2 regions of the Rummeliibacillus sp. NPDC094406 genome follow, and region 2 is predicted to be linked to the other one. Evidence: predicted binding sites of a transcription regulator. Region 2 holds the regulator's gene; the other holds the start of a gene.

Region 1 (8,258 bases), on a different contig from region 2:
TTCGAAAACCTAGGAATTCTAAACGAAGCCGGCTACATCAAAACGAATGCGGAAATGGAAACGTCTGTACCAGGTATTTATGCTGCTGGTGATGTACGTGACAAAACATTACGACAAATCGTTACGGCAACTGGTGATGGAAGTATCGCTGCTCAAGTTGTTCAACAATACGTTGAAGAACTAAAAGAGAAATTTGTAATCAAATAATCTTTTTAACGTGTTCTTAATACACTTGTCATATAGCTGAAATAATGATTGTGTATAGTAAATAAGGTAATAACCCCTTTTTATTATAGGAATATTGTTGTGGCTGTTTCTATCGGTTCCCTCGACTGACAGAAACAGCCTCTTTTTATTACTTAAACTGTAAGAAAATGGTTATTATAACCTTAACGTGCTTTACTTTGAAGCTTAATTGATAACGAATGTGGTAAGAAGTATAGCATAAGTATTCAACACTGTTTCGGCCATCCAAGTAGTGCGAATGCCCGTCTGAGTGGCAATAAACACATTAGTTAAGTAATGTTAACATTCCAGTGATTATTTGAATTAAATCATCTGAAATTGTGTATTTAGATTATTCCTTTGTACTCGGACAGTGGAAAAATGTATAATAAAGATTATAAGAATTGTTAGAAATGAGGTGTCGTGTGTGCAGAGAATCGCCAATTTATTAGTCAAAAAAGACGACAAAGTACTTTTATTAAAGAAGCCACGACGCGGTTGGTATGTTGCACCTGGAGGGAAAATTGAAAGTGGAGAGTCTATTTTCGAAGCAGCAAGTCGTGAATTTCGAGAAGAGACAGGCACTACTGCGATGAAACCACATCTAAAAGGCGTTTACACAATGGTCATTAGACGTGGAGAAGAAGTAGTGAATGAGTGGATGCTTTTCACTTTTGTAGCAGAGGATTTACAAGGAATACCATATAAAGAAACACGTGAAGGTGTATTAGAATGGCACCCTATAGAGGATCTCAAGCATTTACCAATGGCAGAAGGAGATCGCACGAACTTATTATTTGCAGTTGAACAATCTGGTACACAATATGGAACTTTTACATATACAGAAGAATTCCAATTGTTAGAAGAAAAAATACAGATATCGTGTGAAGGGGATGGATGGAATGCCTAGTCCACAGTCAGTAAACGAGTTAATTATTATAACGGGAATGTCTGGTGCAGGAAAATCAGTAGCTATTCGAAGTTTTGAAGACTTGGGTTATTATTGTATAGATAATTTACCACCAGCTTTATTACCGACTTTTTTAAATTTAATGAAAGAATCTAAAAAAGAAATTTCTCGTATTGCGGCTGTAATGGACTTGCGTGGTGGTGATTTCTTCTCATCATTAATTGAGGCATTGGATCGTATTGAACGAGAAGACCTTGTTGCAACTAAGATATTATTTCTAGATGCAGATGATGAAACGTTAGTGAGTCGATACAAGGAAACGCGTCGCTCACATCCACTATCTGAAAATGGTTTACCACTAACCGGAATTCATCATGAACGTGAGCTTTTAGCGGATGTCAAAGAACGTGCTCAATATATTTATAATACATCAAGTATGAAACCAAGAGAATTACGTCAACGGATTATTGCACAATTTTCAGGTGTAGATTCTCGAAAATTCACAGTGAATGTCATGTCTTTTGGATTCAAATATGGCATGCCAATCGATGCAGATTTGGTTTTCGACATCCGTTTTTTACCAAACCCATATTATATTGAGGAACTACGACCTAAAACGGGATTAGATGAGGAAGTTTCATCATATGTATTAAAGTATGAGGAAACAAACACGTTAATAGATAAATTAATGGATTTGTTTGAATTTATGATACCGCTTTATAAAAAAGAAGGGAAAACGCAATTAATCATTGCCTTTGGATGCACAGGTGGACAACATCGTTCGGTTACTTTAGCAGAATACTTTGGCAGCCACCTTGATCAACATGCTCCGACAGTGATTACCCATCGCGATATTGCAAAGAGAAAGGGATAACCTTATGCAAAAAAAACAAACGCGGATTGTTCTCATCGGTGGTGGCACGGGTCTGTCTACATTACTTCGTGGGTTAAAGAAATATCCTGTAGATTTGACCGCTATTGTAACTGTTGCAGATGATGGTGGAAGCTCAGGGAGACTGCGTGATGACTTCGCGATTCCGCCACCCGGTGATATTCGAAATGTTATTGCTGCATTATCTGAAGTGGAACCGTTAGTTGAAGAAATGTTTCAATACCGTTTTAAAGGGAAAGAAGAATTAGGTGGTCATTCTCTCGGTAACTTAATGCTTACGGCATTAACAGAAATAACGGGGGATTTTTCGCATGCTATTCGCGAAATGAGTCGAGTATTAAATGTACATGGTAAAGTTTTACCAGCAGCTAATCAAAGAATTACATTACTAGCTGAATTAGTAGATGGGACACTCGTAAAAGGTGAATCAAAAATTCCAACGTTTAATACAGGAATTAAACGCGTATATTTGTCACCTCCAGATGTATTGCCATTACAAGAAGCAGTTAATGCCATCGAGAATGCGGATATTATTATTATAGGACCTGGAAGTTTGTATACTAGCATTCTGCCAAATCTTTTAGTTGAGGGAATTAAAAAGGCAGTATTGGAATCGAAAGGTCACAAGATTTATATTTGTAATTTAATGACTCAATCTGGTGAGACATCTAACTATACTGCAGGAGATCATGTGCAAGCGCTGTATGACCATGTTGGTAAGAATTTTATTCAAACCATTTTAATTAACGATGAAGAGGTACCAAAAGCAATTAGGGAAGCTTATATTAAAGAGTCTGCAGAGCCTGTACAATTCGACGTTGAGCGATTAGAAAGTATGGGACTAGAAGTCGTGAAAAAGGATATTGCAAATATTCATGATGGTGTTGTGCGCCATGAAGCGAACCGTGTTGCTGCATGGTTAGTAGAATATGCCACAAATTATCAACAAAACAAGCAAAAGTTGTCGAATTAGCGTAAAATAAATTATTGATAGAGAGGGGGAGTCGATATGTCATTTGCTTCGGAAACAAAAAAAGAACTAACTCAAGTTGAAGCAGAAGATACAAGCTTAAAAGCAGAACTATCTGCCCTTATCCGAATGAATGGTTCTCTGTCATTTGCTAATCGTCAATTGAGTCTTGACGTGCAAACTGAAAATGCAGCAATTGCTCGTAGAATGTACACCATTTTGAAAAAATTATATAACTATCGAATCGAGCTCTTAGTGCGTAAGAAAATGCGACTTAAGAAAAATAATGTTTATATTTGTCGAGTACGTGAAGGTGCAAAAGAGTTACTAGAAGAGCTACATATTCTCTCGGGTAATTTTCTTTTTAATCATACGATTTCAAAAGAGTTAATCCACACTGAAGAAAATAAAAGAGCCTATTTACGTGGAGCATTTTTAGCGGGAGGCTCTGTCAATAACCCTGAAACGTCTTCGTATCATTTAGAAGTGTACTCTTTATATAAGGAACACGGGGAAGCGTTGATGAACTTGATGAATCATTTTGAACTCAATGCAAAAACAATTGAGCGTAAAAAAGGTTTTGTTACCTATTTAAAAGAAGCAGAGAAGATTTCAGATTTTCTAAGTCTTGTAGGTGCGCACCAAGCCATGCTAAAATTTGAAGATGTACGAATTGTTCGTGATATGCGCAATAGTGTTAATAGACTAGTTAATTGCGAAACAGCCAACTTAAACAAAACAATTGGAGCAGCAATTCGCCAAGTGGATAATATACGCTATATCGATAACATGATTGGTATTGAACAACTACCGGAAAAACTGCGTGAAATTGCAAGATTACGGGTAGAATATCAAGAAGTAACATTAAAAGAACTCGGTGAAATGGTATCAACAGGTGTCGTTAGTAAATCAGGTGTAAATCATCGTCTACGCAAAATTGACGAAATTGCTGAAGCGCTAAGACGTGGAGAAAAACTAAAAGTTTAGTGACATCATTTCACCGTTCTACAATATGAAGGAATTGCTAGCTTTTATAAACAGCTATGCTATAAAGTGTAAGTAAATCAAGAACTTAAAAATTCCTATTATTTAAGATAATGTAAAAGTAATGTAAAATGTACTTATTAAAAAAGGGGGAGCAATTGTGGTAGAAAAACAAGTAGTAGTAAATCTTAAATCAGGATTACAAGCAAGACAAGCGGCGTTATTTGTACAAGAAGCAAATCGTCACACTGCCGATGTCTTCCTACAAAAAGATGATAAAAAGGTAAATGCCAAAAGCATCATGGGAATTATGAGCTTAGCCATTGCTAGAGGAACTTCAATAACATTAAGTGCAGAAGGTAATGACGAAGAGAAAGCATTAGAAAAACTTGTTAAAATAATTGAAGACGAAGACTAATGTAATTCAAGAAGTGCGGTGTGGAACAATTTAGTTGTTCTACACCGCTTTTTTAATTGGATAGAGGCCCAGAAACCTCGGATAGTACCCAAAATTTCATGGATAGTAACAAAAAAACGACAAGACTCTATTCGAGCCTTGCCGTTCCCGCTGTTTCTTGTTTATTTTTTTAATTCATTACGTTCCATAATATGGTCGATTAAACCGTATTCTTTTGCTTGTGTGGCAGTCATGTAGTTATCACGATCTGTATCTCGAGCGATGACTTCGATAGGCTGACCAGTACGTTCAGATAGGATACCGTTTAATTTTTCGCGTGTTTTTAAGATATGTTTTGCAGCGATTTCGATTTCAGTTGCTTGACCTTGTGCACCACCTAGAGGTTGGTGAATCATAACTTCACAGTTTGGTAAAGCATAGCGTTTACCTTTTGTGCCAGCTGTAAGTAAGAATGATCCCATTGATGCGCACATACCCATACCAACTGTTTGTACATCTGGTTTGATGAATTGCATTGTATCGTAAATAGCCATGCCAGCTGTTACGCTACCGCCAGGAGAGTTGATGTAAAGGAAAATGTCCTTTTCAGGATTTTCCGCTTCAAGGAATAACAATTGAGATACAACTGCATTCGCAACGTTGTCATCAATAGCACTTCCAAGCATAATGATGCGGTCTTTTAGTAAACGAGAGTAGATGTCATAAGCACGTTCACCGCGGTTTGTTTGTTCAATAACTGTAGGTATTAAGTTCATGTGAATAGCCTCCTCAATTAAATAAGGTAATTTCGTCTTCAATATGCTGAAATTCTTTATATATATTTCAGCTGTAACCTTATCATACACATTATGGTCAATAAAGGTCAAATATTACGATTATTTTTTTACCTTATTGAATTGTTCCTATTTAATTTGTATAATAGATAAGTCGCAAATACTTTTTTGCCCACGTAGTTTAACGGATAAAACATAAGATTCCGGTTCTTAGGCTGGGGGTTCGATTCCCTCCGTGGGCGTACTAAAACAAAGCACAAACCCTTATGATATAAGGGCTTGTGTATATAAGGGAGTAGAACTAGTATTAGTTATACCCAATTTTTCCCTTGGAAAATCATCCTCTAATCATTTTTTTGATTAGAGGATTTTTTTATTCTCAAATATATAGATAAGCTGAGTTATGAATAGCTATCTTTTAAAACCATTCTCCATGTATAACTTATAAAATTATGAATTGTTGTCAAAACTATCGTTTATCAATAAATGATGGAAGGTAAATAAATGAAGAACGCGGGAACCATTAGTATTTTACATGTTGTATTCTTGACGATGACGTTCATTGGTTTAAAAAATCATGTAACCGTTATTCCATCAATATTAAAGTCTGCTGGAAGAGATGGGTGGGCATCTGTTTTACTTGGAGCATTTGTAACCTTTATATGGTTGTTTCTTATAGTTTATGTCCATAATAAATCTAACCAAGAGCCGATTAAAGATTGGTTAAAACAAAAAATAGGAAAAGTTGGATCATCGATTGTCTTATATATTACAGCTTTCTATTTACTCTTACTTGCAGCGTTTACGATGAGAGAAACGTTACTTTGGGTTTCTACAACCTTTTTACAGAAGACGCCAGTTGTTATTTTGTTAGTCATTTATGCAGCGCTTATTATTTTTCTTGCTACATTGGGTTTGCAAACTATTGTCATAGTAAACGTATTTGTATTAACGGGTGTAGTTATTTTTGGTTTTTTTGTGGCATTTGTCAATATAAAAGTGAAGGATTATGAGCTATTACGACCGTTTTTTGAACATGGGCTAGAACCAGTTTTAATGGGGGCTGTTTACCCTGCATCTGGATTTGTTGAGTTACTGCTGCTACTTTTTATTCATCATCAAATACAAAATCGTATGCGATGGTATCATTTTGCAATAATGCTCCTCATATTAGTGGGCTTAACAACAGGTCCACTCATTGGAGCTATTACAGAGTTTGGACCATCGGAAGCAGCGAAGCAGAGGTATCCAGCTTATGAAGAATGGGGTCTAGCAACAATTGGGCGTTTTATTGAACATATAGATTTCTTCTCTATTTATCAGTGGCTAACTGGGACATTCCTAAGAGTAAGTCTTATCTTATATATTTGTTCAGACATATTGAATATGTCTGAAGATAAAAAACAAATTTGGACTAAGCTTGCGCCGCCATTTTTTTTCATCTGTTTATCGTTAATTCTTTTGAAAGATAATGTTTTTTTGGATATTAATGGAAAATATTTTTTAATAAGTACTTTTCTCTTCTTTATCATATTATCGTTATTCCTTTCGATTGTTGCATTAGCATCGGGAAAGTCATCCAAAAAAGATAAAGATAAAAATGACAAGAAAGGTGGTGAAGAACAATCGAACCAAGTGAAAACTCAATGAATTTGAATGTCTTGCAGCAGTTATTTCAGAAATCTGCAGATGTTAAATTCCAACAGTATAAATTTGATAATCATACAATACATCTCATCACATGTGAATCAATGATTGATCTGCAGTTATTAAATGAAGTCATTGTCCCACGTGTTGGGTTCTTATGTAGTAATTTGACGGATGAATCCCTAGAAAAACAAGTGGAATCGCAATTGTATGTCCCAGATTTAAAAAAAGTGAAGGATGAACAAGAAGCGATATTACTAGTATATACAGGTTTTGTTCTACTTTATTTCGAAGAAGGAAAGCTCCTTTTTTCCAGTAATATTGCCAAAAAACCAAATCGTAATCCTGAAGAGACACGTACAGAAGTAACCATAAAAGGACCAAGGGATAACTTTATAGAAGATATCGCTGTAAATATTGCTTTAGTAAGAAAACGCTTGCCAACCAATTCCTTGTGCGTCGAAAAATTAGAAGCGGGAAAACGTTCAAAAACGAAAGTTGCCATTCTATATTTTGATGATATTGCAAATAAAGATATATTAAATGGAATAAAAGAGCAGATTAGTAAAGTTGACACAGATGCTGTATGGAGTGCTGATTTATTTATGGAACGTATAAATAATGGTGCCCTTATGTTCCCAAGACATGAATATTCGGGGAGACCAGATTATGCTGTTCAATCTCTTGTTAGAGGAAGGTTCATTATATTTGTTGATGGAACATCATATGCAATGGTTACCCCAGTCAATCTATTTTTATTATTAAAGACAAGTGAGGATAATGAATATCCAGTAGTCTTTGGTTCAGTTCAACGAGTAATGCGAATTGTTGGGCTATTAGTTGGTGCACTTCTACCAGCATTTTGGCTTTGCTTAACAACTTTTCATCAAAATCAATTGCCATTCCAACTTTTAGCAACCGTTGTTCAAGCAAGTACAGGACTTCCTTTCCCTGCAGCACTTGAAATGCTCGTTATGCTGGCCATGTTTGAGCTCTTTCGTGAGGCGGGCTTACGTCTTCCAATTGTCCTAGGTGGTACGATTGGTGTTGTAGGTGGGTTAATTATTGGAGATGCAGCTATTCGAGCAGGTATTACAAGTCCTGCGATGGTTGTGATTATAGCTACTTCGACTATTGCAACATTTACACTCGTTAACCAATCACTAGTAACAGCGGTCAGTGCATTACGTGTTTTATTTATTTTAGTATCTGCATTATTCGGGTTCTTCGGCTTTTTTTTATCATTATTCTTTACAATTGCTCTTTTATCAAATATAAGGATATTTGGAGTTCCTTATATGAATATTACAGCAGATCTAAGTTGGTCAACCATAACTAAGTCTTTATTTCGATTACCCGCAAAGAAATATACTAAGCGTCCAGAATCTTTAAATACTCTAGATAATACAAGGACTCAAGATCAAACAAATACTCAAGAT
Region 2 (8,258 bases):
GTATTGTTATATTACTCTAAATCACAAGCAATATCCGTTAATTGATCAGCAGATGCGGAGACTTGAGTTGCTCCTTCGCTTAGATCATTTAATAATTGAGAAATTGTTGTGATATCTTCCATGGTATCTCCATTGATTTCTTTAATGCCAGCGACTGCTTCTGCAATTTTATGGAACGATTGCGATAGCTCGTTTTGCATGCTGACGCCTTTTGTAATTTGTGTATCAACACCCTTAACGGAGCTAGACATATTTTCGATATTGTTTTCTGTATCTTGAATAAGTTGCGATACATTTTGAACAGCACTTTTTGTCTCTTCTGCAAGCTTACGCACTTCTTCAGCAACAACGGCAAAGCCTTTACCGTGTTCACCAGCACGAGCCGCTTCGATGGAAGCATTTAATGCCAACAAATTAGTTTGATCAGCAATATCTGTTACAAGATGAACGATTTCGTTTATCTTATGTGAAGATACACGTAATTGGCTCATCGTTTCATCAAGTAATGTAACGCTTTTTGACATTTGATTCATCAAATCAGTTTGTGTATCAAGAAGTTGTTTTCCGCCTTCCGACTTTTCTTGTGTAGCAGTGACAAATGTAAGGCCTTGTTGTGTTGATTGAGCGATTTCATCAGCCTGGTTTGCTAAAGATTGAATAGATGCTGTTGTTTCTTGGCTAATTGCACTTAACTCCTCTGCTGTACTTTGAACAGATAAAACGACTTTATGTTTTAATTGATCGTTTTGCGTACGTTGGTCTTCTTGTTTGTTCTCATAGGCTTCAATTACAACTTGTTGTTCTAAGTTAATTAGTTTAGAAAAGGCATTAGTCGCTATAGTAGTCTCTTTTCCTGATAAGTCAAGTTGTTGTATAAAGTTAGCGAATGTCGTTGTTAATGATTGAAATGAATTAATATACCATTTAGATTGAAGTCCAATGTGCACATGAACGTGAGCGATTCTTATTCTTTGTTGAACATATTCATCGTTGATTTGACAATTAAACATTTCGCTTATATGACGTGTTAATGTTACTTTTAATCGTTCAATTGCGGAAAACTCATTGATAATTTGAATTAAGTCTGGCGATTGACTAATTGTTTCATAAAATTTATCAACCATTTCTATTGTTAAATCCTTTGAAATTGGTTGCAATTGTTTAATAATTGCTAAGTCTTCTTTTGTTAATTGCATTAATTGGATTTGTTTTCGTAATTCGGGGTGCTTTGAAAGATCTAATGTTACTTGACCGATATATTGGTCAATTTTAAAATAATTCTCACTTTTTTTTGCATTATGCTTACTAGACCAAAGTGCCACGTTAATTTCTCCATTCTATCATTAGAAAATTAATCTTTAATATTTCTATTCTATCATTTTTTATGAGAGATTAAAGAATAATGTGTAAATTTGACCTAAGTAATTTGAAGCTTTTGGAGTTCATCTATCAGGTAAAATTGGAAATTTAACTATGATTAAAGATCTAGACGAAATGATTTCTATTAATGAAAACATTGTTACAAACTATTATATATTTTCAGTTAAAACAAGAAATTTATGCTGTTTTCAAGTTACGGTAAATATGTTAGCGTGCTACAATAAAGAAAACATTAGGAAAAAGGAATGTACTCGAAATGGATAAACAGCGAGGTATGAAATTTGCATTACCATTAGCGGCCGTTGTTGCGGTGTCTTCAATGATGTTGCTAAATTCAAATTACACGGCAGTACCAATGAATCATCGTATTATGATTACGGTGGGTGCAACAGTTGTAACATATATTTTATCGTTTATTATGTTTGGCTTAAAAGATAAAGAAGAGTAAACTCATTAAAACCAGATTTTACTATAAAAAACACATCACTAATTGTTAGTATTCTAGAACAATTAATGATGTGTTTTTTAGGGCTTAAATAAGTTAAACCAGCCTTTATATTTGAACCAGCCAAGCATTGAAATAGCAATGCCTAACATGATTAATAAGACGATAAAATAGCCATAATGCCACTCTAGTTCGGGCATATTTTTAAAATTCATGCCATATACGCCAGCAATGAATGTTAAAGGAATAAATATAGATGAAATGATCGTCAAAATCATCATAATACCATTCATGCGGCTAGCATTTACAGACATGTGACTATCTCGCATATCTGCCGTTAGTTCACGATTAGATTCCACCATTTCGGTTAACTTGACTAAATGGTCATGAATATCGCCGAAATAGGCACGTTCCTGTTCATCTAGATGGAAACGGTAAGAATTTAATATTCGATAAAGTAAATCACGCATCGGTAAGATAGTACGTCTTATATGAAGTAAATCACTTCTTAAGTCAAATACATAGCGCATAGACTTAGTGCTGTTTTGATAATTTAATTGATCTTCAATTTCATTTAAATGATCCTCAATATTGTAGACCATTGGGAAATAACTATCGACAATTTTATCAATCGCTTGATACATCACAAATAAGGTTCCTCGTTCCCATGTCTGAGGTCGATTCATCAAGCGTTTGCGAACAACATCAAATTCTGGGACGGATGATTTGTGATAAGTAACGACGAAATTAGGAGATACGAACAAGTTTACTTCTTCGGCTTCAAAAGTTTCCTCATTAATCTTATGTGCAACAAGGAAATGATAATCATCATAATAGTCTAATTTTGGACGCTGTAATCGCATTAAGCAATCCTCAATGGCAAGTGGGTGAAAATGAAAGAATTGATCTAATAGGACATCTTCCGAAGCACTAGGCTTTTCAAAATCTACCCAATACCAATCAAATTTTCCCTCTTTAATTTCTTCTAATGGAAAATCCATTTTAAGTTGTTGGTCAGTTGTCACTCCAAGCGTTCGAATCATAGCTACTCCTCATTTCAACTGTTGTTATTCCTATCCTCTCACAAAAAGGTCAAGGTTGCCATGAATTTTATTCATCTGTTGCTATAGTAATTGTTTTATGCTATGAGTAACCGCAGGAGAAAAAGCACAAAAGACAACCGTCAGTCTAACGAAGCCCTAAAATTAAAAAAAGCCACTCATAAGAGGAGCTTTTGTAAAAGTTTAATTAATGGTTAACTAGCCATTGTTTAAAAGGTGTACTAGTTGAAACTTTTTCTAATATATAGGAATCTCGTGAATTAGAGTGGTCTGAAGTAGTACGAGATAGTTTATGTTGAATTGTTTTGGTACATGTTGTTGTTTGTTCATTGCAATCATGCATAAGGGAGCTTTTTAATAAGCAGTATGGCATGCCAATGAAAATGAGTAAGCTAATCAGAATTATTCCTACTAACAAAAAAGCCTTCTTCATAGGAGAAAATCCCCCTTACTATGTGATATTAGAAAAGACGCAAAGTAACCTGAAATGTTCCAACAAAAAAATTCTAAAGAATGAAACTATTCGAAATGTACAACGTAAATTAGTTATAACGGTGAATTGAAAGTGAGTGATTGAAAGTGGAAGAAAAAGGACTGAAAGTAATATTACATGCAAGTGCATTTTTTGCGCCATGTTTAGTACCGATTCTCTTCTTTATTTTTATAAAAGACGAGGAAGTTAAACGTTTATCCGTTCAAGCGTTATTATTCCAATTTGTTATGTGGTTATTGGTGATTATTGGGGGAATTTTGACAATTACAATCATATTGGCCATTATTGGTATCCCAATGATGATCATATTTGGACTTATGGTGGTTATTGTGCCGATCATCGGTATTGTTAAGGCATTGAAAGGTGAAACATGGGAATATCCGATTGTTGGAAAATGGATTTAATACGTTAATTAATGAGCATACTGCATGTAGCGGTATGCTTTTTGTGTATAGTATGATGTAAAAATCAAAAGAAGAATGCAGAATATTTGCGTCATTTTTTATGACCTTATATAATATAGTCAAAGATAGTCAAAGTCAGTGATGTAAGTGAGGTGGAAGCTAAAATGCGAAATATCTCTGACATTATAGAAGGGTATTTGAAGGAAGTTATTGAATTAGGTGGTAAAGGTCATATTGAAATCAAGCGAAGCGAAATTGCAGATAAATTTCAATGTGTACCATCTCAAATAAATTATGTTATTAATACAAGATTTACTGCAGAACGTGGGTATTTAGTTGAAAGCAAACGTGGTGGTGGCGGTTATATTCGAATATTACGCATAAAGGCTGATTCAGAAGCAGAATTGATTAACGAAATTTTGCATCAGGTTGGTGATTCTATTTCTCAAACGATGGCACAAGACTATATTTTCCGTTTGATTGATGAAGATGTAATTACTCGTAGAGAAGCGAAAATGATGATTGCGGCCCTTGATCGTTCAGTGCTGTGCATTAATTTGCCTGCGCGAGATGAGTTACGCGCACGAATTTTGCATGCAATGTTACTAGCGTTAAAGTATGATAAGCAAACGTAAAGAGGTGCAAGAGATGATTTGTGAAAATTGTAAACAGCGACCCGCTACTATCACAGTTACACAGATGAAAAACGGCAAAAAAGTTACGAGACACTTCTGTGATGTATGCAACAAGCAATTAGATCACTTTCACTTGAACCTTGATTCAGATGAAAGTCCGAATGCAATGCAAAAATTATTTTCAAATTGGTTTGGAACACCTAGCTGGTCTGTGCAATCAGTACCAATTAGTAATACACAGGCTAAAGTACAAAATGAAAGCTGTCCTCAGTGTGGAATGACATATAGAAAGTTTTTAGAAGAAGGCAAATTTAATTGTCCAACTTGTTACGATACATTTAAAGAACAGCTACCGCAAGTGCTAAAGCGTCTGCATAATGGTGCAACAGAACACATAGGAAAAGTTCCAGGCTCTATAAATGAAAGTTATCAAATGAAACGGCAGATTGAAGCTTTACGTCAAGATATGAAAGTGGCTGTTGAAGAAGAGCGTTTTGAAGATGCGGCAAACATTCGAGACCAAGTTCGTGCATTAGAAAAAAAGCTACAAGTAGGAGGTGAGGGAAGGGATGAACATTGACCACTTTCTTAAAAGTAAACCACCTATTTGGATGCGCGGCGATATTGATTATGGAGATATCATAATGAGTACACGTATTCGATTAGCAAGAAATTTAACAGGTTTCCGTTTTCCAAGGGCTTTTTCAGAGGAAGAATCCTTACAAATCGATAAAATGGTATCGAATGCTCTTATTGATGGGGATGAAAAATTTAATATACCGTTCTCTTATTTCTCACTCTATGATATGCCGGCACTACAACGACAAGTGTTAGTGGAGAAACATTTAATTAGCCCACAACTAGCAAATAAAACAAAATCTGGATCAATCTTAGTATCAGAAGACGAAACAATTAGTATTATGGTAAATGAAGAGGATCATATCCGAATTCAATGCTTACAACCAGGTTTGCAACTAGATAAAGCATATCACTTGGCAGATGAAGTAGATCGCTTATTAGAAAACAAATTACCTTATGCCTTTGATGATTCATTTGGTTACTTAACAAGTTGTCCGACTAATACGGGCACGGGTTTAAGAGCGTCTGTGATGATGCATTTACCAGCTTTAACAGTAACGAACCAAATGGGTTCACTTATCAATACAATGGCACGATTAGGTATGGTTGTACGAGGGATTTATGGAGAAGGAACAGAAGCTGTCGGTAACTATTATCAAATTTCGAATCAAATTACACTTGGAAAGCCTGAAGAGGATATTATTTTAGATTTACAAAGTGTAGCTGAACAAATCATCCAGAAGGAAATTGATGCAAGACGAGCGTTATTAGAGCATGCATCCGTCGCTGTGTCTGACCGTTTGAATCGTTCATTAGGTGTTTTAAAATATGCCAGAATTTTATCGAGCGAAGAAGCAGCGAATTGTTTGTCAAATGTCCGATTGGGCATAGATTTAGGGCTTATCCCAACGATTCCAGATCGTATCTTAAATGAATGCATGTTAATAATGCAACCAGGCTTTTTACAACAACATGCGGGTACAACACTCCAAACAAATGAAAGAGATGTATACCGCGCATCTATAATTAGAGAACAATTGCAATTTAATAATACAGATTCTAAACAATAGTATAACGGTGAAGAAGGGGAGGATATTCATGATGTACAATCGTTTTACACAGCGTGCACAAAAAGTTTTACAACTTGCGCAAGAAGAGGCAATTCGTATGAAACACGAAGCTATTGGTACCGAGCATATACTGTTAGGATTAATTCGTGAAGGTGGCGGAATCGCTGCAAAAGCGCTAGAAGCAATAGATGTAAGTTCTGAAATGATTGAAGAAGGTATTGAAGAATTAGTTGGTATGGGTACAAAAAATGTTGGTCCTATTGTACATTACACACCCCGTGCTAAAAAAGTAATCGAGTTATCAGTTGATGAATCTCGTAAGTTAGGCCATTCCTACATTGGTACAGAACATTTATTGCTAGCACTAATTCGCGAGGGTGAAGGTGTAGCAGCGCGAGTATTAAATAATGCAGGAGTAAGCCTAAATAAAGCACGCCAACAAGTATTACAACTTTTAGGTAGCAGTGATCATCCACAAGCAAATAATAATACTGCTCCAGCAGCGAATACACCAACTTTAGATAGCTTAGCGCGTGACCTTACTCAAATTGCTAGAGAAGGAAGCTTAGATCCTGTTATTGGTCGTAGCAAAGAAATAACACGTGTAATTGAAGTACTATCTAGACGTACAAAAAATAACCCAGTTTTAATTGGTGAACCTGGTGTTGGTAAAACGGCAATTGCTGAAGGCCTTGCTCAACAAATCATTAACAATGAAGTACCAGAGACATTGCGAGACAAACGCGTCATGACTTTAGATATGGGTACCGTTGTGGCGGGTACTAAATATCGTGGCGAATTTGAAGATCGCTTGAAAAAGGTAATGGATGAAATCCGCCAAGCAGGTAATGTTATCTTATTTATTGATGAATTACACACATTAATTGGTGCAGGTGGTGCAGAAGGTGCCATTGATGCATCCAATATTTTAAAACCATCTCTTGCTCGTGGTGAATTACAATGTATCGGTGCTACAACACTTGATGAGTACCGTAAATACATCGAAAAAGATGCAGCACTTGAACGTCGTTTCCAACCAATTCAAGTGGATGAACCTTCTGTGGAAGAAGCAATCCAAATTATTAAAGGTTTACGTGATCGTTATGAAGCACATCACCGTGTGAAAATTACAGACGCAGCAATTGAAGCCGCTGCAAAAATGTCAGATCGTTATATTTCAGACCGCTTTTTACCAGATAAAGCAATTGACTTGATTGATGAAGCAGGTTCAAAAGTACGTTTACGTTCATTCACAACACCACCAGACTTGAAGGAATTAGAACAACAATTAGATTCCCTACATTCTGAGAAAATGGCTGCAGTACAATCACAAGAATTTGAAAAAGCTGCATCATTGCGTGATACAGAACAAAAACTAAAAGACAAATTAAATACAACAAAAAAAGAATGGAAAGAAGCGCAAGGCAAAGCAGAATCAAAAGTAACAGTAAATGATATTGCGGAAGTCGTATCAATGTGGACAGGAGTGCCTGTTTCAAAACTAGCACAAGCAGAATCCGAAAAATTACTACATCTTGAAGAAGAACTACACAAGCGCGTCGTTGGCCAAGGTGAAGCAGTTGAAGCAATTTCTAGAGCTATTCGTCGAGCGCGAGCTGGATTAAAAGATCCAAAACGTCCAATTGGTTCATTTATATTCTTAGGTCCAACCGGTGTCGGTAAAACAGAGCTTGGTCGTGCGTTAGCAGAAGTAATGTTTGGTGATGAGGATGCGATGATTCGGGTTGATATGTCCGAATACATGGAAAAACATTCGACTTCACGTCTTGTAGGTTCACCTCCAGGTTATGTAGGTTTCGATGAAGGTGGTCAACTAACAGAAAAAGTTCGTCGCAAGCCATATTCTGTTATCTTACTTGATGAAATTGAAAAAGCACATCCGGATGTTTTCAATATTTTATTACAAGTACTTGATGATGGGCGTTTAACAGATTCTAAAGGACGCGTTGTTGATTTCCGTAATACAGTAGTTATTATGACTTCTAATATTGGGGCAGAGGAATTAAAATACCGTAAATCTCTAGGTTTTGGTTCACAAAGCGCAACACAAAGTCAAGAAAATGTTAAAAACGTTATGATGGAAGAATTGAAAAAGGCATTTCGACCTGAGTTTTTAAATCGTATCGACGAAATGATTGTTTTCCACTCTTTAGAAAAAGAAGAACTAAAT

The links. Region 2 encodes CtsR, which represses protease genes until heat stress. Its sites were predicted from a motif close to ATGGTCAATAAAGGTCAAACA; they were not measured.
Region 1: a site for CtsR is predicted at 5,248-5,268, ahead of clpP (ATP-dependent Clp endopeptidase proteolytic subunit ClpP). Genes of this name have one in related genera too.

The regions. Positions count from the first base shown of each region.
Region 1 is NZ_JBIWGZ010000006.1:138,982-147,239, reverse strand. It holds gene trxB (thioredoxin-disulfide reductase) at 1-207, shown strand, start outside; gene ACIQ4I_RS15905 (NUDIX domain-containing protein) at 653-1,135, shown strand; gene rapZ (RNase adapter RapZ) at 1,128-2,009, shown strand; gene ACIQ4I_RS15895 (gluconeogenesis factor YvcK family protein) at 2,014-3,000, shown strand; gene whiA (DNA-binding protein WhiA) at 3,037-3,984, shown strand; gene ACIQ4I_RS15885 (HPr family phosphocarrier protein) at 4,142-4,399, shown strand; gene clpP (ATP-dependent Clp endopeptidase proteolytic subunit ClpP) at 4,561-5,154, opposite strand; tRNA gene ACIQ4I_RS15875 (tRNA-Arg) at 5,343-5,414, shown strand; gene ACIQ4I_RS15870 (GerAB/ArcD/ProY family transporter) at 5,677-6,822, shown strand; gene ACIQ4I_RS15865 (spore germination protein) at 6,819-8,258, shown strand, end outside.
Region 2 is NZ_JBIWGZ010000009.1:52,689-60,946, reverse strand. It holds gene ACIQ4I_RS18865 (protoglobin domain-containing protein) at 12-1,322, opposite strand; gene ACIQ4I_RS18860 (hypothetical protein) at 1,637-1,828, shown strand; gene corA (magnesium/cobalt transporter CorA) at 1,906-2,868, opposite strand; gene ACIQ4I_RS18850 (hypothetical protein) at 3,074-3,319, opposite strand; gene ACIQ4I_RS18845 (magnetosome magnetite crystal formation protein family) at 3,466-3,783, shown strand; gene ACIQ4I_RS18840 (CtsR family transcriptional regulator) at 3,948-4,418, shown strand; gene ACIQ4I_RS18835 (UvrB/UvrC motif-containing protein) at 4,432-4,998, shown strand; gene mcsB (protein-arginine kinase McsB) at 4,988-6,067, shown strand; gene ACIQ4I_RS18825 (ATP-dependent Clp protease ATP-binding subunit) at 6,096-8,258, shown strand, end outside.